4 regions of the [Enterobacter] lignolyticus SCF1 genome follow, and region 4 is predicted to be linked to each of the others. Evidence: predicted binding sites of a transcription regulator. Region 4 holds the regulator's gene; each other region holds the start of a gene.

Region 1 (4,785 bases), 1.1 Mb from region 4:
TCAGTCTGCCGATCCGTACATCATGGTGCGAGAAGCCTACTTCCAGCAGCATGACTTCATCGCCAACGGCGGCAAGCTGAAGCCGGAAGAAAACCCGAATGCGAAAGCAATTGAGGGCGATCTGAAAGATATCGACTCGCAGTAACCCGGCGTGAGAAAAGAAAAAGGTGAGCAATGCTCACCTTTTTTAATGCGCCTGTGCTATCAGAAGCGGTAGTTAAAGTTGGTGCCGAACAGCCAGGCTTTACCTTCAGAACGGAACTCGTACGGACCTTCTTTGATGGTCACGTTCTGGCCGTGCATATAGGAAGCGCCGACGTCAACAGAAGCATCTTTGTTGAACGCATAAGTGGCGCCCGCGCTCAGCCAGAAACGGTCCTGATCCGGGATGGAAATAGAGCGGGTCTGAGCAGGAACCGGGCTATCATCGAAGGCGATACCGGTACGGAAGGTCCAGTTATCGTCGTAGTAGTAGGTGGTACCCAGCGCGATACGCATCGAATCTTTGAAGCTCTCATCCTTATAGAACAGCGTCTGGCCGTTCGAGCCGGTAGCTTTCAGCTCCTGGAACTGGCTCCAGCTGGTGTAAGCCATGCTGTAGTGAACCGCCCACTGCGGTGCAACGCGGTTGTAACCAGATATTTCCCACATTTCTGGCAGATTGAGCGTCAGGGAGCCCGGGATAGTCTTACCGCCGGTTGGATACGGGAAGCCCGGAACTGCGGCGCTCATGTTGCTGTTGTAATTGCCGTCGAAGTCGATTTTAACTTCTGAGCGGTAGGTTAAACCCCAGCGGTTGTTCTTATCCAGCTCATACAGGATACCGGCGTTCCAGCCATAGCCCCACTCGCTGCCTTTCAGGCGCGCGATCTGGGTATCGGCTGGGATAGCGGCCAGCTGCTGCGCTTTAGCGACAGCGGCTGCACGGGCTGGCGCTGGCAGGCTTGGCACCTGGGCCATAATCTGACCGGCGGCCAGCATGCCGGCATCACCCGCATAGCGCTCGATTTTCGCATCGGCATAGACCGCATCAAAACCCAGACCAAAGCTCCAGCTGTCATTCAGACGGTAAGCGCCGCTCAGGTTCAGGTTAACGGTGGTCAGGTCGGTTTTACCGCCCATCGTGCCCGCTGCATAGTTATCGCCATACTCTGTCGCCAGACCAAAGTTAGAGGTAATGGACGCCCCCCAACCAAACTGATCGTTAATAGGTGCAACAAAATGTACGTTAGGAACCCAGGCGCTCGGGGCGATGTTGTTCGCATCCAGGCTCTTACCGGACGGCGATTTGCCAGAGATATTGACATCAGGATCGATATAAACCGCACCGGCGGAGAAGGTCGGGCGGTCGAACATCATAATCAGCGCAGGGTTACGGCTGGCGTTACCCGCATCGTCAGCGATAGCGCCTTCACCAGAGTACGCGCGGCCTAAGCCTGAGGAAGAAAATTCGTTTAATTGAAAGCCTGCTGACCAGGCGTGGGTGGAAACGAGTGCCACTGCGACTGCGAGAGCAGACTTTGTAAAGCGGGTTTTCTGGCTCATGACCATAACCTCATTGAGTTATTTTTATTCAAAATTTGTTACATGCCGTAACAGAAGCGCGAAGTGTAGGGTCTGTGTTACATCAGAGAAATCAGACCAGTGCCGAGAGTATAGGTCTGACCAGCTGTAATGTTGCAAGTTTGTTTATAAGTTTTTTCAAATGTGATCTTAGAAACGCGATCCAGCTGGCAAAAATGCGGCCAGGATGAATCGCCAATTTGGGTGATTTTTGTTTTAGATCATTTTTAATTGTGATTTTGGTCACTTACCGCGGTTCACTGAATTAACAACTGGAGACAGGTCACGCCGGGGCGTAAAATAAGTACATTATTTGTCTGGCACCCTGGGTGCATATACAGAGGAAATCTACGATGAGTAAATGCAGTGCTGATGAAACCCCGGTTTGCTGCTGTATGGATGTTGGCACCATCATGGACAACACGGATTGCACCGCGTCCTACAGCCGCGTTTTCGCTAACCGCGCGGACGCAGAAGCGACCCTCGACGCGCTGAGCGCGAAGGCTCGCGGCGTCGAGTCTGAGCCGTGCAAAATCACCCCGACCTTTAAAGAGGTTGACGGTGGCGTACAGCTGGATATCGACTTTGTTTTCTGCTGTGAAGCTGAAACGCTGATTTTCCAGCTCGGCCTGCGTTAATGCCTGCCTGAAACGCCCCTTTCCGGGGCGTTTTCTTTTTCTCCGCCATGTGTTTTAGCTCCCACTTTTTCGTTTCTCCGATTGGCTAAATGTAAAAAATTAGTTAAGACTGTTATCAGGTCAGACCACTTATTTTACGTTTAACAGGGGAGTGATATGAGTCAGGCATCACCGCTCATTACCCGTCAGGGTGATCGCATTGCTATCGTCAGCGGATTACGTACGCCATTTGCCCGCCAGGCGACGGCATTCCACGGCGTTCCGGCGGTGGATCTCGGAAAAATGGTCGTTGCTGAGATGATGGCGCGTAGTGAAATTCCCCCTGACGCTATCGAACAGCTGGTGTTTGGCCAGGTGGTGCAGATGCCGGAGGCCCCCAATATCGCCCGCGAAATTGTGCTGGGAACGGGAATGAGCGTTCATACCGATGCCTACAGCGTCAGCCGCGCCTGCGCCACCAGCTTCCAGGCGGTAGCGAACGTTGCCGAAAGCCTGATGGCGGGAAATATCCGCGCCGGTATTGCCGGCGGCGCCGACTCTTCCTCGGTGCTGCCGATTGGCGTCAGTAAGAAGCTGGCGCGTATGCTGGTGGATGCCAACAAGGCCCGCACCCTGGGGCAGCGCCTCAAGCTTTTTTCTCGCCTGCGCTTACGCGACCTGATGCCGGTACCGCCCGCGGTGGCGGAGTATTCTACCGGTTTACGTATGGGCGATACTGCCGAACAGATGGCAAAGAGCTGGGGCATCAGCCGTGAACAGCAGGACGCGCTGGCGCACCGTTCACACCAGCTTGCGGCGCAGGCCTGGGCGGAAGGTAAGCTTACCGACGAGGTGATGACTGCGTATGCCGCGCCGTTTCGCGAGCCTTTCGGGCAGGATAACAATATTCGCGGCGCCTCGACGCTTGCCGACTACGCCAGGCTGCGTCCGGCGTTCGATCGCCAGCATGGCAGCGTGACGGCGGCCAACAGTACGCCGCTAACGGACGGCGCCGCCGCCGTGATCCTGATGACCGAATCCCGCGCCAAAGAGCTGGGCCTTACGCCGCTTGGCTATCTGCGCAGCTACGCCTTTACCGCCATTGACGTCTGGCAGGACATGCTGCTTGGCCCCGCGTGGTCAACGCCGCTGGCGCTGGAGCGGGCGGGCATTTCCCTGGCGGATTTAACGCTGTTTGATATGCACGAAGCCTTTGCGGCGCAGACGCTGGCAAACCTGAAGCTGCTGGCAAGCGATCGCTTCGCCCGCGAGGTTTTGGGGCGTTCGCAGGCAACCGGCGAGGTGGATGAGAGCAAGTTCAACGTGCTGGGGGGCTCCATCGCCTACGGCCATCCGTTTGCCGCGACCGGCGCGCGGATGATCACACAAACGTTAAACGAGCTGCGTCGCCGCGGCGGCGGTTTTGGTCTGGTCACCGCCTGCGCGGCGGGCGGGCTTGGCGCTGCCATGGTCCTGGAGGCTGAATAATGGAGATGATGTCTGCGTTTACGCTCACGGAACGGCCTGACAACGTTGCGGTGATCGCCATCGATGTGCCGGGCGAAAAGATGAATACCCTCAAAGCGGAGTTTGGCGCGCAGGTGAGGGCCATCCTGAAGCAGGTTCGCGACAACCGATCGCTGCGCGGCGTGGTGCTTATCTCGGCGAAGCCGGATAACTTTATCGCCGGTGCGGATATCAACATGATCGGCGGCTGCCGCACGGCGCAGGAGGCCGAAGCGCTGGCGCGGCAGGGCCAGCAGATCATGGCGGAAATCCATGCGCTGTCGGTGCCGGTCATTGCCGCTATTCACGGCGCCTGCCTTGGCGGCGGTCTTGAGCTGGCGCTGGCCTGCCATGGGCGCATTTGTACCGACGATGCGAAAACGGTGCTCGGCCTGCCGGAGGTTCAGCTTGGCCTGCTGCCGGGTTCCGGCGGTACGCAGCGTCTGCCGCGTCTGGTCGGGGTCAGTACGGCGCTGGAGATGATCCTGACCGGTAAGCAGCTTCGCGCCCGCCAGGCGCTGAGGGCCGGGCTGGTGGACGAGGTGGTTCCGCACAGTATTTTGCTGGACGCCGCCGTAGAGATGGCAAAAAAGGAACGCCCGGCCAGCCGTCGGCTGCCGGTGCGCGAGCGCCTTCTCGCCGGCCCGCTGGCGCGCAATGTGCTGTTTAGCCTGGTCGGTAAAAAGACGGAGCAAAAAACGCAGGGCAACTACCCGGCAACGGGGAAAATCCTGCAGGTTATTGAAACCGGATTAAGCCACGGCATCAGCAGCGGGTATGAGGCCGAAGCGCGCGCGTTCGGCGAGCTGGCGATGACGCCGCAGTCGAAGGCCCTGCGCGGTATCTTTTTTGCCAGTACCGACGTGAAGAAGGATCCCGGCGCGCCGGTCGAGGCGCTGCCGCTGCGCTCAGCGGCGGTACTGGGCGGCGGCTTAATGGGCGGCGGAATTGCGTTTGCGCTCGCCAGCAAAGCGCAGCTTCCGGTGCGCATCAAGGATATTAACAGCCTGGGCATCAACCATGCGCTGAAATACAGCTGGGAGCTGCTGGATGCGAAGGTGCGCCGTCGCCACCTCAAAGCCGCTGAACGGGATAGCCA
Region 2 (4,785 bases), 180 kb from region 4:
GGTACAGGACTACGAGCTGTTTTTATCCACCTTTTCATCGCTTATCGATACCGCCGACTGGGCGACCGGTGCCCAGGGGAAAATCGGCATCGGCATGCCCGGACTGATGGACAGACACACCGGCGAGCTATTGTCCTCCAACGTCCCCTGCCTGACCGGACGGCGCATTGTCGACGATCTTATCGATCGCGTCAGCCGCCCCATCGCGGTGGATAACGACTGCTGCTGCTTTGCGCTTTCGGAAGCCCATACCCAGCAGGCGCGCCAGTATCCGCGCATTTTCGGCGCCATTATCGGCACCGGGCTGGGCGGCGGGCTGGTGATCGACGGGCAGCTGTACCGCGGACGCAACCGGATGGCCTGCGAGTTTGGCCACCTGCCCCTCGCCGCACAGTTCGCCCGCCGCTATCAGTTGGCCGAGCTTGCCTGCGGCTGCGGCCTGAGCGGCTGCGTGGAGCGCTACCTCTCCGGCCCGGGCCTGCTCGGGCTGCACCGCCACTTTAGCGGTAAAACGGTGACCATGGACGCGCTGTGGGAGGGGTATCGGCAGCAGGAGCCGCAGTCGGTCGCTACCATTACGGCGTGGGTGGATATGCTCGGCGGTACGCTGGCGCAGCTGCAGCTGATTCTGGATGTCGACGCCTTCGTGCTGGGCGGCGGGGTGTCGAATGTCGAGGCTATCTACAGCCTGCTGCCGCAGGCGATGACGCGTTATCTGTTCCCGGGGCTGGAGCCGGCGAAGATCCTGCCGGCCGTCCACGGCGCCACCAGCGGCGTGCGCGGCGCCGCCCTGCTGCAGGCGGAACCGTACGCGCTGCAAAGCTAAACGACCAGGGGAAGCCGGTGCTTCCCCTCTCTTTTAACGCGCGCTACTCATCGGCCAGCACAACCTCAACGCCCATTTTCTCCAGCGCCTGGCGGTAGTGTCCGGGGATACCGCTATCGGTGATCACCCGATGGATCTCCCCGACTTCGCGGATCATACAAAAGCTTTTGCGGCCAAACTTGCTGGAATCCGCCACCACGGTGACTTCCTGCGCCACCTGGCACATCACCCGGTTAATGTGCGCTTCGCCCGGATGCGACGTGGTGATCCCGGCATCGAGACAGAAACCGTCGACCCCCAGGAACAGCTTATCGAACCGGTACTGGCGCAGCTGATGCTCTGCCGACGGGCCGTACAGCGAAAAGACGCTCTGGCGCACGTTGCCCCCCAGCAGCATCACGTCCACACGCTCAAAATTGGCCAGCTCCCAGGCGATGTTCAGGGCGTTGGTCATCACCACTAAATCGCGGCGGTGTTTGAGAAAAGCGGGGATCAGCGTGGTGGTGGAACCGGAATCGAGGATCAGCGTGTCGCCGTCTTTGACGAAACTCGCCGCTTTTTCAGCAATTTGCGATTTGACGTCGCGGTTAAGCCTGTCCTTATCCTGCAGCGGACGATCGAAGGCGAAATGGTGGTTCAGCACCGCGCCGCCGTAGGATCGCAGCGCGCAGCCGCGCTGTTCGAGATAGCGCAAATCGTTGCGGATCGTCACGCACGAGACGCCAAAGTGGACGCTGAGCGGTTCGACCCGCACGCTGCCCTGATCGCACAGCAGATCGATAATCTGCTCGCGACGTTTTACGCTATCTAACATTGCTTAAGCTCCATCAGGTTTGCAAACGACTTTTATTTTTTTGGCGTTAACACGCTTTCATTGTCTTTCGAATATATTACATCAGAAGCCAAAAGGTGAATTTGTGAGCACCGTTGCAGCGCCTCTTTTCCGACTGAAATCGTCGCTATTGTTTCGTTTTGTGCCAATCGAAAGGACAAAACGCTAACAGTGAAAGCACGACGGCCGCCGACCGCCGCGCCGATTCAGGCCTGACGCAGGAAAAGCGAAAGCCGCAGATAAAAAAACCCGCGCTGAGCGGGTTTTTCACAGGCGTTGAAGGCCATCACATTTTTACCGTTTGTTCACTGCTGTTTTACCAACACCACCTCAACGCCAAGCTTACGCAGCCCTTCCAGGCTCTCATCAGGAATTCCCTCATCGACGATGATCGTGTGAATGCGCGGCGTATCGATAATCTTGTGCAGGCTGGAGCGGTTAAATTTACTGGAGTCCGTCACCACAATAATCCGTTCCGCCACTTCGCACATTTTGCGGTTCAGACGGGCCTCATCCTCATTGTGCGTGCTGACGCCGCGCTCAAGATCGATGGCATCCACGCCGAGAAACAGCATGTCGAAATGGTAGTTTTGCAGCGACTGCTCGGCCTGGTCGCCGTAAAACGACTGCGACTGGCGACGCAGGTGCCCGCCGGTCATCAGCAGCTCAACGCCTTCGGCCTCCAGCAGCGCATTAGCGACGTTCATACCGTTGGTCATGGCGATCACGTCGTTGTGCTGGCGCATCAGGCGCGCAATCTCAAAGGTGGTGGTCCCGGAGTCGAGAATCACCCGGTGTCCCGGCAAAATCATCTCGGCCGCCACCCGGGCAATACTGCGCTTGAGCGCAATATTGAGCGAGCTTTTATCTTCTACCGACGGCTCCGTCGACGGCGTATGGCTGTCGCAGATCAGCGCGCCGCCGTAGGCGCGTACCGCAATTCCCTGCTTCTCCAGAAACGCCAGGTCATTACGGATAGTGACCGTGGAAACGCAAAACGTCGTTGCCAGGTCATTTACCTGCACGCTGCCCTGCTGGCGCAACCGCTGAATAATCTGCTCCCGCCTTTCGCTGGTGCCTGGAATGCGTTTATCGACGGAGGCCTCTGCGCTTTTCATAAGCTAATCCTTACCAAAAATCTTTCGTTTCATTTCGTTTTACCTATTAACGCCTTTCCTTTACCAGAAAGCAAGCCTGCGATGCGCAGCGGCATGCGTTTTCAGCAGGCTGAATGCTTTCATTATGTTTCTTTTGTGAAACAAATCTCACTTCTAAATGCTTTCATTTTATTTTTAGTACATCCTGATGCAGTATTATTCGAAACAAAACGAAAGATAATAATCAAATTCGTCGACTGCGGAGAGGAAAGTGAAACATTTGACAGAAATGGTTGAGCATCATAAACAAGGCGTTGAAAACGGGATTTATGCCGTCTGCTCCGCGCATCCCCGCGTGCTCGAAGCGGCGATCCGCTTTGCCCGCGACCACGGCACGCCGCTGCTGATCGAAGCCACCTCCAACCAGGTGGATCAGTTCGGCGGCTATACCGGTATGACGCCGGTTGATTTTCGCCGTTTCGTACTGTCGCTGGCGGCAGAACTGGAGTACCCCGAAGCGCAGCTTATTCTGGGCGGCGACCATTTAGGCCCGAACCGCTGGCAGCAGTCCCCGGCCGCCGAGGCCATGGGGCATGCGGAAGATCTGATTAAAAGCTACGTCGCCGCCGGGTTTAAGAAAATCCACCTCGACTGCAGCATGTCCTGCGCCGACGACCCTACGCCGCTGACCGACGATATCGTGGCCGAGCGCGCCGCGCGGCTGGCGAAAATTGCGGAAGCCACCTGCCAGCAAACCTTCGGCGTCTGCGATCTGGTGTACGTTATCGGCACCGAAGTACCGGTTCCGGGCGGCGCTCACGAAACCCTCAATACCCTGGAAGTCACCACGCCGCAGGCCGCGCAGGCAACGCTACGCGCACACTTCAGCGCCTTTGAGAAACAGGGACTTAGCGCAATATGGCCGCGGATTATCGGGCTGGTGGTTCAGCCAGGCGTTGAATTCGACCATACCCACGTCATTGATTACGTGCCGGAAAAAGCGGTTGCGCTCAGCAAAATGGTGGAAGACTTCGACACCTTAATCTACGAAGCGCACTCCACGGATTACCAGACGCCGCAGGCGCTGAAGCGCCTGGTTCGCGATCACTTCGCCATTTTGAAAGTCGGCCCGGCGTTAACCTTTGCGCTCCGTGAAGCGCTGTTTGCGCTGGCAAGCATAGAGGAAGAGCTGGTACCCGCCCGCGCCTGCTCCGGGCTGCGCACGGTGCTGGAAAACGTCATGCTGGATAAGCCGGGCTACTGGCAAAGCCATTACCACGGCGACAGCCACGCCCGCCGCCTGGCGCGGGGCTACAGCTACTCTGACCGCGTGCGCTACTACTGGCCGGACAAAGAGATCGACGACGCCTTAGCGCACCTGGTGCGCAACCTCGCGGATGAGGAGCTGCCGCTGCCGCTTATCAGCCAGTATCTGCCGCTTCAGTACACCCGCGTGCGCGAAGGCGATATCGCCGCCACGCCGCATGCCTTAATTATCGACCATATTCAGGACGTTATACGCCAGTATCACACCGCCTGTCAGGGTAACAACGAATAATAAAAGCGAAGGATTACGTTATGCCAAATATTGTCTTAAGCCGTATTGATGAGCGTTTGATTCACGGTCAGGTTGGCGTTCAGTGGGTAGGATTTGCCGGCGCGAACCTGGTGCTGGTCGCCAACGATGAAGTTGCCGAGGATCCGGTGCAGCAAAACCTGATGGAAATGGTGCTGGCGGAAGGTATCGCCGTTCGCTTCTGGTCGCTGCAAAAGGTGATCGACAACATCCACCGCGCGGCCGACCGCCAAAAAATTCTGCTGGTGTGCAGAACGCCAGCGGATTTCCTGAAGCTGGTTGAGGGCGGCGTCCCCGTCACCCGGATCAACGTCGGCAACATGCACTACGCCGACGGTAAGCAGCAAATCGCCAAAACGGTGTCCGTTGACGCCCACGACATTGCGGCATTCAACGGGCTGAAAAGCGCGGGCGTCGCCTGCTTTGTTCAGGGCGTACCGACTGAGCCCGCGCA
Region 3 (4,785 bases), 2.2 Mb from region 4:
ATTCGCGACAAAGAGTCCGCGCTGTGCTTTACCAACGGTAAAGGCGCAACCAAAAAAGCAGCCCTGGCCTCCGCGCTTGGCGAATATTTCGAGCGCCTGTCCACTAACTACTTCTTTGCCGATTTCTGGCTGGGTGAAACCATCGCGAACGGCCCGTTCGTCCACTACCCGAACGAAAAATGGTTCCCGCTGACCGAGGATGACGAGCTGCCGGAGGGTATTCTTGATGCCCGCCTGCGCGCCTTTTACGATCCTGACGATCAGCTGACCGCAAGCCAGCTGGTGGATCTGCAGTCCGGTAACGACGATCGCGGCATCTGCGGCCTGCCGTTCACCCGTCAGTCCGATGGCAAAACGGTCTATATCCCGATGAATATCGTCGGCAACCTGTACGTTTCTAACGGCATGTCTGCGGGCAACACCCGTAATGAAGCGCGCGTGCAGGGGCTGTCCGAAGTCTTCGAACGCCACATCAAGAACCGCATCATTGCCGAAAGCATCAGCCTGCCGGAAATCCCGGCCGAGGTCATGGCGCGCTATCCGGGCGTTGTCGAATCCATCGCGATGCTGGAAGCGGAAGGGTTCCCCATTTTTGCCTACGACGGTTCGCTGGGCGGTAAATACCCGGTAATCTGCGTGGTGCTGTTTAACCCGGCCAACGGCACCTGCTTTGCTTCCTTCGGCGCCCACCCGGACTTCGGCGTCGCGCTGGAGCGCACCGTCACCGAGCTGCTGCAGGGCCGTGGACTTAAGGATCTCGACGTCTTTACGCCGCCGACCTTCGACGATGAAGAGGTCGCGGAACACGCAAACCTCGAAACGCACTTTATCGACTCCAGCGGCCTGATCTCCTGGGATATGTTCAAGAAGGATGCAGACTATCCGTTCGCTGACTGGAATTTCTCCGGCACTACCGAAGAAGAGTTCGCCACGTTGATGGCTATTTTCCAGGCGGAAGATAAAGACGTCTATATTGCCGACTACGAGCACCTTGGCGTCTACGCCTGCCGTATTCTGGTGCCGGGCATGTCCGATATTTATCCGGCGGAAGACCTGTGGCTTGCCAACAATAATATGGGCAGCCATCTGCGCGAGACGATTCTCTCTTTGCCAACCAGCGAATGGGAAAAAGAAGACTATCTGTCGCTCATTGAGCAAATGGACGACGAAGGCCTGGACGACTTCACCCGCGTACGCGAGCTGCTAGGCCTGGCGACCGGTAAAGATAACGGCTGGTATACCCTGCGCATTGGCGAACTGAAAGCCATGCTGGCGCTGGCGGGCGGCGACCTGGAGCAGGCGCTTATCTGGACCGAGTGGACCATGGAGTTTAACGCGTCTATCTTCAGCGCCGAGCGCGCCAACTACTACCGCTGCCTGCAAACCCTGCTGCTGCTGGCGCAGGAAGAAGAGCGCGAGCCGCTGCAGTACCTGAACGCCTTTGTTCGCATGTACGGCGCAGAGGCCGTTGAAGCCGCAAGCGCTGCGCTGAGCGGTGAAGCGCCGTTCTACGGCCTGCAGCCTGTCGATAGCGATCTTACCGCGTTCCCGGCGCATCAGGGGCTGCTGAAGGCTTATGAAAAGCTGCAGCGCGCTAAGGCCCGCTTCTGGGCGGACCAGGCGTAAAGACACAACAAATGTATGGCGAAAATATTCGCCTGCGCTATATTACGGGGCCACATTGCGGGCCCCGTTTTTATTTATCCGGCGCCCGACATTAATTTGTAATAATAAAGTTAATTATGCGTAAATACTATTATTAGTAGCTTATCAGTATTGTTAATTTTAATGCATATTACCCCATTTTAATTAACCGGCAGAACGGAGGGTTACGGAAAAAATTCAACTTCATTTGTAATTTTTAAAATTTATTTTTATTTTGATAATCAAAAAGTTACGCCGCAATTGTTGAAAAACCATACGATTTGCGGGCCTATAAGCCAGGCGAGATATGATCTATATCAAATTCTCTTCTATAATGCTTTGTTAGTATCTCGTCGCCGACTTAATAAAGAGAGAGTTAGTGTGAAAGCTGACAACCCTTTTGATCTTTTACTCCCTGCTGCAATGGCGAAAGTTGCCGAAGAAGCAGGTGTCTATAAAGCAACGAAACACCCGATGAAGACCTTTTATCTGGCGATTACGGCGGGTGTGTTTATCTCGATTGCCTTTGTCTTCTATATCACTGCTACCACAGGCACCGCCGCAATGCCGTTCGGCATCGCAAAGCTGATTGGCGGTATCTGCTTCTCACTGGGCCTGATTCTGTGCGTGATTTGCGGCGCAGATCTGTTCACCTCCACGGTACTTATCGTCGTCGCGAAAGCCAGCGGCCGTATCACCTGGGGTCAACTGGCGCGAAACTGGTTAAACGTCTATGTTGGTAACCTGATTGGCGCGCTGCTCTTTGTTCTGCTGATGTGGCTATCCGGCGAGTACATGGCCGCGAACGGCGGCTGGGGACTCAACGTTCTGCAAACCGCCGACCACAAAATGCATCATACTTTTATTGAGGCTGTGAGCCTCGGTATTCTGGCAAACCTGATGGTCTGTCTGGCGGTGTGGATGAGCTACTCCGGCCGCAGCCTGATGGATAAAGCGATGATTATGGTTCTCCCGGTAGCGATGTTCGTCGCCAGCGGTTTTGAGCACAGTATCGCTAACATGTTTATGATCCCGATGGGTATCGTAATCCGTAACTTTGCCAGCCCGGAGTTCTGGACCGCCGTTGGTTCGAATCCGGACAGTTTTTCACACCTGACTGTGATGAACTTCATCACCGATAACCTGATTCCGGTCACTATCGGGAACATTATCGGTGGGGGTCTGTTAGTCGGGTTGACATACTGGGTCATTTACCTGCGTGGCGGCGATCGTCATTAATGATGGTTGCTTCAGGCAGTAAATAAAAAATCCACTTAAGAAGGTAGGTGTTACATGTCCGAACTTAATGAAAAGTTAGCCACAGCCTGGGAAGGTTTTGCCAAAGGTGACTGGCAGAAAGAAGTCAACGTCCGTGACTTTATCCAGAAAAACTACACCCCATATGAAGGTGACGAGTCCTTCCTGGCTGGCGCTACCGAAGCGACTACCACCCTGTGGGACAAAGTCATGGAAGGCGTTAAACTGGAAAACCGCACTCACGCGCCAGTTGATTTTGACACCTCCGTTGCATCCACCATCACTTCTCACGACGCTGGCTACATCAGCAAAGCGCTGGAGAAAATCGTTGGTCTGCAGACCGAAGCTCCGCTGAAACGTGCGATCATCCCGTTCGGCGGCATCAAAATGGTTGAAGGTTCCTGCAAAGCGTACAACCGCGAGCTGGACCCGGCACTGAAAAAAATCTTCACCGAATACCGTAAAACCCACAACCAGGGCGTATTCGACGTTTACACCAAAGACATCCTGAACTGCCGTAAATCCGGCGTTCTGACCGGTCTGCCGGATGCTTACGGCCGTGGCCGTATCATCGGTGACTACCGTCGCGTTGCGCTGTACGGTATCGACTTCCTGCTGAAAGACAAGTACGCACAGTTCGTTTCCCTGCAGTCTGACCTGGAAAACGGCGTAAACCTGGAAGCGACCATCCGTCTGCGTGAAGAAATCGCTGAACAGCACCGCGCGCTGGGTCAGATCAAAGAAATGGCGGCTAAATACGGCTGCGATATCTCTGGTCCGGCTACCAACGCTCAGGAAGCTATCCAGTGGACCTACTTCGGCTACCTGGCCGCTGTTAAGTCTCAGAACGGCGCTGCAATGTCCTTCGGTCGCGTATCCACCTTCCTGGATGCCTACATCGAACGTGACCTGAAAGCAGGCAAAATCACCGAACAAGACGCTCAGGAAATGATTGACCACCTGGTCATGAAACTGCGTATGGTTCGCTTCCTGCGTACCCCTGAGTACGATGAGCTGTTCTCCGGCGACCCGATCTGGGCAACCGAATCTATCGGCGGTATGGGCGTTGACGGCCGTACTCTGGTAACCAAAAACAGCTTCCGCTTCCTGAACACCCTGTACACCATGGGGCCGTCTCCGGAGCCGAACATCACCGTTCTGTGGTCTGAAAAACTGCCGCTGAACTTCAAGAAATTCGCCGCTAAAGTGTCCATCGACACCTCTTCTCTGCAGTATGAGAACGATGACCTGATGCGCCCGGACTTCAACAACGACGACTACGCTATCGCTTGCTGCGTAAGCCCGATGATCGTTGGTAAGCAAATGCAGTTCTTCGGCGCTCGCGCTAACCTCGCGAAAACCATGCTGTACGCGATCAACGGCGGCGTTGACGAAAAACTGAAAATGCAGGTGGGTCCGAAATCTGAACCGATCAAAGGCGACGTTCTGAAATTCGACGAAGTCATGGACCGCATGGATCACTTCATGGACTGGCTGGCTAAGCAGTATGTCACCGCGCTGAACGTTATCCACTACATGCACGACAAGTACAGCTACGAAGCCTCTCTGATGGCGCTGCACGACCGTGACGTTATCCGCACTATGGCGTGTGGTATCGCAGGTCTGTCCGTTGCGGCTGACTCCCTGTCTGCAATCAAATATGCGAAAGTTAAACCGATTCGTGACGAAGACGGCCTGGCTGTTGACTTCGAAATCGAAGGCGAATACCCGCAGTTTGGTAACAACGACTCTCGCGTTGATGACATGGCGGTTGACCTGGTAGAACGTTTCATGAAGAAAATTCAGAAACTGACTACTTACCGTAACGCTATCCCGACTCAGTCTGTTCTGACCATCACCTCTAACGTGGTTTATGGTAAGAAA
Region 4 (4,785 bases):
CGTGCGGTCGGCGCGGTGGTTAGCGCTCGCTAAGCCGGGTGCGCAGCCAGATCCCATGACGCGGGCGCTGGCGCCAGGCCACCGACGAAATGGTGTGCATGGTGCTGAGGTGGCCAAGCACGCGCTGCAGGTGCTGCTCCATGGTGCTTAACGGACCATGGGACAGCATTTCAGGCGACTCCATGATGTTGGCATCGTTACTGCCGCCGGGCTCGTCATACTCAAGGCGCTGCTGGCAGCGCTGCAGAGCGATTTCGCACGACTGCAGGTAGCGCTCGGCCAGATCCGGCGTCAGCATATTATGCTCGCGCGCCAGCGTGGTCATGGCGTTGATATGTTCGACGATAAACTGGCTGTGGGTCACCCACAGCTTCATATCCGCCAGATAGTGCGAATTGAAGCCGGGCTCCTGCATGGCCTGGTTGAGCGAGTTAAACAGCGCGTTGTGAGCCTGATTGACCCGCATACGCTGGTAGGCGAGCGTCGGCGCCTGCGGGTCATCGCTCAGGATCAGACGCATCGCGTCCTGGTCGGCCTCCAGCGCGTCGTGGGCGTTTTTGCGCAGCAGGCCGCTCTGCCACTGCGGCCAGAGCCAGACCATCCCGCCAAGCGCTATCAGACAGCCTATTACCGTATCGATAAAGCGGGCGACGATAAACTGCTCGCCGTTGAGGGTCAGCAGCTGCAGCGTGTACACCGCCGTGACGGTAAAACCGACCATCGCCCAACCGTAGTTTTTCCGAATCGTCAGGTAGCTGATGAGCGTAATGAGCAGCATCGCCGCCAGAGTGTAGCCTTCCGGCACGTGGAAATGCAGAGCCCCGGCGGCGATAACCAGTCCGACCAGCGTTCCCGCCGCCCGGTGAAAGATTCTGACCCGGGTCGCGCTATAGCCGTTTTGCGTCACAAACAGCACCGTCATCATTATCCAGTACGGCTTCGGCAGATGCAGCGCCACCCCCATCAGGCTGGCGACGCTCAGCATCACGCTGATGCGCGCGGCGTTGCGAAAGGCCGGTGATTTAAGCGACAGATAGCTTCTGAGCGCAGGGATCAGCGGCAGGCGACGCTCTTTATCCGCCATAAGATTGCGCGGGTACAGCGGCCGCTGGAGGCGCAAAACGCGCGCGATCCGGCTGAAGTGCCAGGCGCAGAACTGCCCGACCGGGTTATCCGGATGCTGGCGGGCGATTTTTTCCAGCGCGCCTATTTGTTTGTCCATTGAAAAGCGCTGCGGGAAGCGGTGGTAGAGGATATCGTCAGCCATTACCCGCAGGCGCGCGGCGACCGTCTGCGCGTTCCAGCGGATCACCGCTTCGGCGTGGCTGCGTTCGACCAGCTTCTGCACCTCTTCCGGCAGGTGCAGGCTGACGGAGATATGCTCCTGCAGATCCATCGCCATCTGAAAAGCGCGCAGCAGGCGCTTATATTCGCTGTTCTTATTGGCCGCGAGCATGTGCAGCTGCTGGTAGCACTGGGTGATCAGGTCAACCGCCTTTTGCTGGCGGTTCAGCAGCGGCGGCAGCGCGGTCGACGGGTCGGTATGCTGGGTCAGCAGGCTGTATTTGGCTTCGCAGTAGTCGGCAAGCTGGCGGTAGAGCAGGCTGAGGGATTCTCTTAGCGGCTGCTCGCGCCACAGGGTGAACCAGAACCAGTTAAATACGCCGTACCAGAGGGTGCCGCAGGCGTAGATCAACAGCGGCTCCCACACCGGCATATTGCCCGCAAGGCTGAGCGTAAAGATGGCGGCGATGAGCGAGGCCGGGAGCAGGCGCGCGTGCAGGCTGCTGAGCTCGGCGGTGACGCCGAGCGTCATGGCAAGCCCGGTGAGGATCAGCGGCAAAGGAACGTCCTGCGCCAGCAGCAGCTGTACCGCCAGGCTGCAGCCGGCAAACAGCGAGCCGCCGATAATCAGGCGCTTGAAAAAGCGCTTATGGGGCGTGTCGAGGCCGGCGACGTTGCAGCAGGCGGGGACCAGGGAAAACAGCAGACCGTAGTTCAGGTAGCCCAGGAACAGGCCGACGGCAACCGGCAGGCAGAGCACCAGCGTCTGCCGCAATGCGTAGTTAACTTCGGGGTGATAAATCAGTCGGCGCCACATGAGTATAAAGACAAAAACGGCGTGTTGCGGGGGCAATACGCCGTGTGGTGGACTTAGCGGGTACCGTAAACCACGATGGTTTTACCGTGGGCGGAGATCAGGTTCTGATCTTCGAGCATTTTCAGGATACGGCCTACCGTTTCGCGAGAACAGCCCACGATTTGACCAATTTCCTGACGGGTGATTTTGATCTGCATACCGTCCGGGTGCGTCATGGCGTCCGGCTGTTTCGCCAGGTTCAGCAGGGTTTGCGCGATACGACCCGTAACGTCCAGGAAGGCGAGGTTGCCGACTTTTTCAGAGGTCACCTGCAGGCGACGAGCCATCTGAGAAGAGAGGCGCATCAGAATATCCGGGTTAACCTGGATCAGCTGACGGAATTTTTTGTATGAAATTTCAGCCACTTCACATGCAGTTTTAGCACGTACCCAGGCACTACGCTCTTGACCTTCTTCAAACAGGCCTAATTCACCGATGAAATCGCCCTGGTTCAGGTAAGAGAGGATCATCTCTTTCCCTTCTTCATCCTTGATGAGTACTGCAACGGAGCCTTTCACGATGTAATACAGCGTTTCTGCTTTTTCACCCTGGTGAATCAGCGTGCTCTTCGATGGGTACTTATGAATGTGGCAATGAGACAAGAACCATTCAAGAGTCGGGTCTGTTTGCGGTTTGCCAAGCACCATGCGCGGTTATCCTCTGTTATAAGCTTTCTCCAGCGGCAGCAATGAGATTGCCACTGGCTTTGCAATCGTATCCTTCCCTGTACCTGGGAAGTCGGCTGTCGGATTTTGATGCAGCCTGTAATTGAGATGTCCTCTGCATACATGCAGTACTTCAATGTATTACTGTAGCATCCCGACTGTTTTAGCATAGCTTTCGCCGCATGTCTCCTGGTGTCTCGCTTCAGCATGACGCAGGTCGCCTTCCGTTGCGAGAAATGTTATGTACGCGTAATCTGTCAGAAAAAATGCAACCAGGAGTTAACGAATATGCAAGCGCGAGTGAAGTGGGTCGAAGGTTTAACCTTTCTGGGTGAGTCAGCTTCCGGCCACCAGATCCTGATGGATGGCAACTCCGGTGATAAAGCGCCAAGCCCGATGGAAGTCGTGCTGATGGCGGCAGGCGGCTGTAGCGCTATTGACGTGGTGTCGATTCTGCAAAAAGGGCGCAACGACGTGACCGACTGCGAAGTGAAGCTGACTTCCGAGCGCCGCGAAGAGGCGCCGCGCCTGTTTACCCACATCAACCTGCACTTCATCGTGACAGGCAAAGCGCTTAAGGATGCGGCCGTATCGCGCGCGGTGGATCTTTCGGCGGAAAAATACTGCTCGGTGGCGTTAATGCTGGAGAAAGCGGTGAATATCACGCATTCATACGAAGTGATTGAGGCGTAATGGAGGGGGCATCGTGCGCGTTGATGCCCTCATCCTGACCCTCTCCTGACCGGGAGAGGGACTATGATCAGGCGATCCGCTTCCCTTCCATCAGCCGCTGCACCAGCGGCGTCATGATAAGCTCCATTGCCAGCCCCATCTTGCCGCCCGGCACCACCAGCGTATTCATATGTGAAATGAATGAGCCCTGCAGCATGGCCAGCAGCCATGGGAAGTCAATGTCTTCCAGATTGCGGAAATGAATCACCACGAAGCTCTCATCCAGCGAGGGGATGCCTTTGGCGGCGAACGGGTTCGAGGTATCGACCGTCGGCACGCGCTGGAAGTTGATATGGGTGCGCGAAAACTGCGGCGTGATAAAGTTGATGTAGTCTTCCATTGAGCGCACTACCGAATCCATCACCGCTTCGCGGGAGTGGCCGCGCTCGCTGGTATCGCGAATGAGCTTTTGGATCCACTCCAGGTTGACGATGGGCACCACGCCGACCAGCAGGTCCACATGGCGCGCCACATCGTGCTGCGGCGTCACGACGCCGCCGTGCAGCCCTTCGTAGAACAGCACGTCGGTAGGCTCCGGCAGCGGTTGCCAGGGGGTAAAGGTTCCCGGCACCTGGTCCCAGGGTACCGCTTCATCGTAGGTGTGCAGGTATTTGCGCGACTGGCCGCTCCCCGTTTGCCCGTAGGTGGTAAAGGTCTGCTCCAGCAGGCCAAAATCATTAGCATCCGGACCGAAGTAGCTGATATGACGGCCTAAATCGCGCGCCTTACGGATGGCCATGTCCATCTCCGGACGGGTGTAGCGGTGAAAGCTGTCGCCTTCCACTTCCGCCGCGCGGAGGTTCAGTTGGGCAAAGATTTTACGAAAGGCGAGGCTGGTTGTGGTGGTTCCTGCGCCGCTGGAGCCGGTTACGGCGATCACCGGATGTTTGGCTGACATGTCGAACAACTCCCTGAATAAGCAATTGTTTTAGTATAGTCAGCCGCGAAACTGGGTGCGGGGCATAATATTGACCGTCTCGTGCAGTTCTGACCACACCAGTACGGCTTCCCCGCGTTGTAGCTGTTGTTTGACGTCGGCGACCTTGTCTTCAAGCGTTCGTTCATGTTCACCATAATCGGTGCCTTCACGCAAGACAAAGCTTTCAATCAGATTATCCAGCGTCTGCGGATCGAGTTCCTGCCAGGGAATGATCATGGCGCGGCTCCTAACCAGCGCGTCAGCCAGTCCGGAATGCGTTGTTCCAGCCACATCTGCGGGCGCCGCGGGGTGCCGCCGACAAAGCCTAC

The links. The regulator CRP, encoded in region 4, controls carbon source genes, mostly activating them, when cyclic AMP is high. The targets are predictions, from matches to a motif close to ATGTGANNNNNNTCACAT.
Region 1: the regulator CRP is predicted to act here: its motif matches at 1,795-1,812, upstream of ENTCL_RS06930 (YfcZ/YiiS family protein).
Region 2: the regulator CRP is predicted to act here: its motif matches at 2,910-2,927, upstream of ENTCL_RS02850 (DeoR family transcriptional regulator).
Region 3: the regulator CRP is predicted to act here: its motif matches at 1,950-1,967, upstream of focA (formate transporter FocA).

Annotation. Positions count from the first base shown of each region.
Region 1 covers NC_014618.1:1,464,404-1,469,188, forward strand. The annotation lists gene mlaA (phospholipid-binding lipoprotein MlaA) at 1-145, shown strand, start outside; gene fadL (long-chain fatty acid transporter FadL) at 205-1,545, opposite strand; gene ENTCL_RS06930 (YfcZ/YiiS family protein) at 1,917-2,201, shown strand; gene fadI (acetyl-CoA C-acyltransferase FadI) at 2,358-3,668, shown strand; gene fadJ (fatty acid oxidation complex subunit alpha FadJ) at 3,668-4,785, shown strand, end outside.
Region 2 covers NC_014618.1:583,095-587,879, reverse strand. The annotation lists gene ENTCL_RS02860 (ROK family protein) at 1-826, shown strand, start outside; gene agaR (transcriptional repressor AgaR) at 870-1,640, opposite strand; gene ENTCL_RS02850 (DeoR family transcriptional regulator) at 1,964-2,776, opposite strand; gene kbaZ (tagatose-bisphosphate aldolase subunit KbaZ) at 3,027-4,313, shown strand; gene agaV (PTS N-acetylgalactosamine transporter subunit IIB) at 4,334-4,785, shown strand, end outside.
Region 3 covers NC_014618.1:3,063,442-3,068,226, forward strand. The annotation lists gene ycaO (30S ribosomal protein S12 methylthiotransferase accessory factor YcaO) at 1-1,626, shown strand, start outside; gene focA (formate transporter FocA) at 2,026-2,883, shown strand; gene pflB (formate C-acetyltransferase) at 2,938-4,785, shown strand, end outside.
Region 4 covers NC_014618.1:403,833-408,617, forward strand. The annotation lists gene argD (bifunctional acetylornithine/succinyldiaminopimelate transaminase) at 1-33, shown strand, start outside; gene ENTCL_RS01845 (YccS/YhfK family putative transporter) at 20-2,101, opposite strand; gene crp (cAMP-activated global transcriptional regulator CRP) at 2,155-2,787, opposite strand; gene ENTCL_RS01855 (OsmC family protein) at 3,094-3,498, shown strand; gene ENTCL_RS01860 (phosphoribulokinase) at 3,566-4,435, opposite strand; gene ENTCL_RS01865 (YheU family protein) at 4,475-4,693, opposite strand; gene ENTCL_RS01870 (hydrolase) at 4,690-4,785, opposite strand, start outside.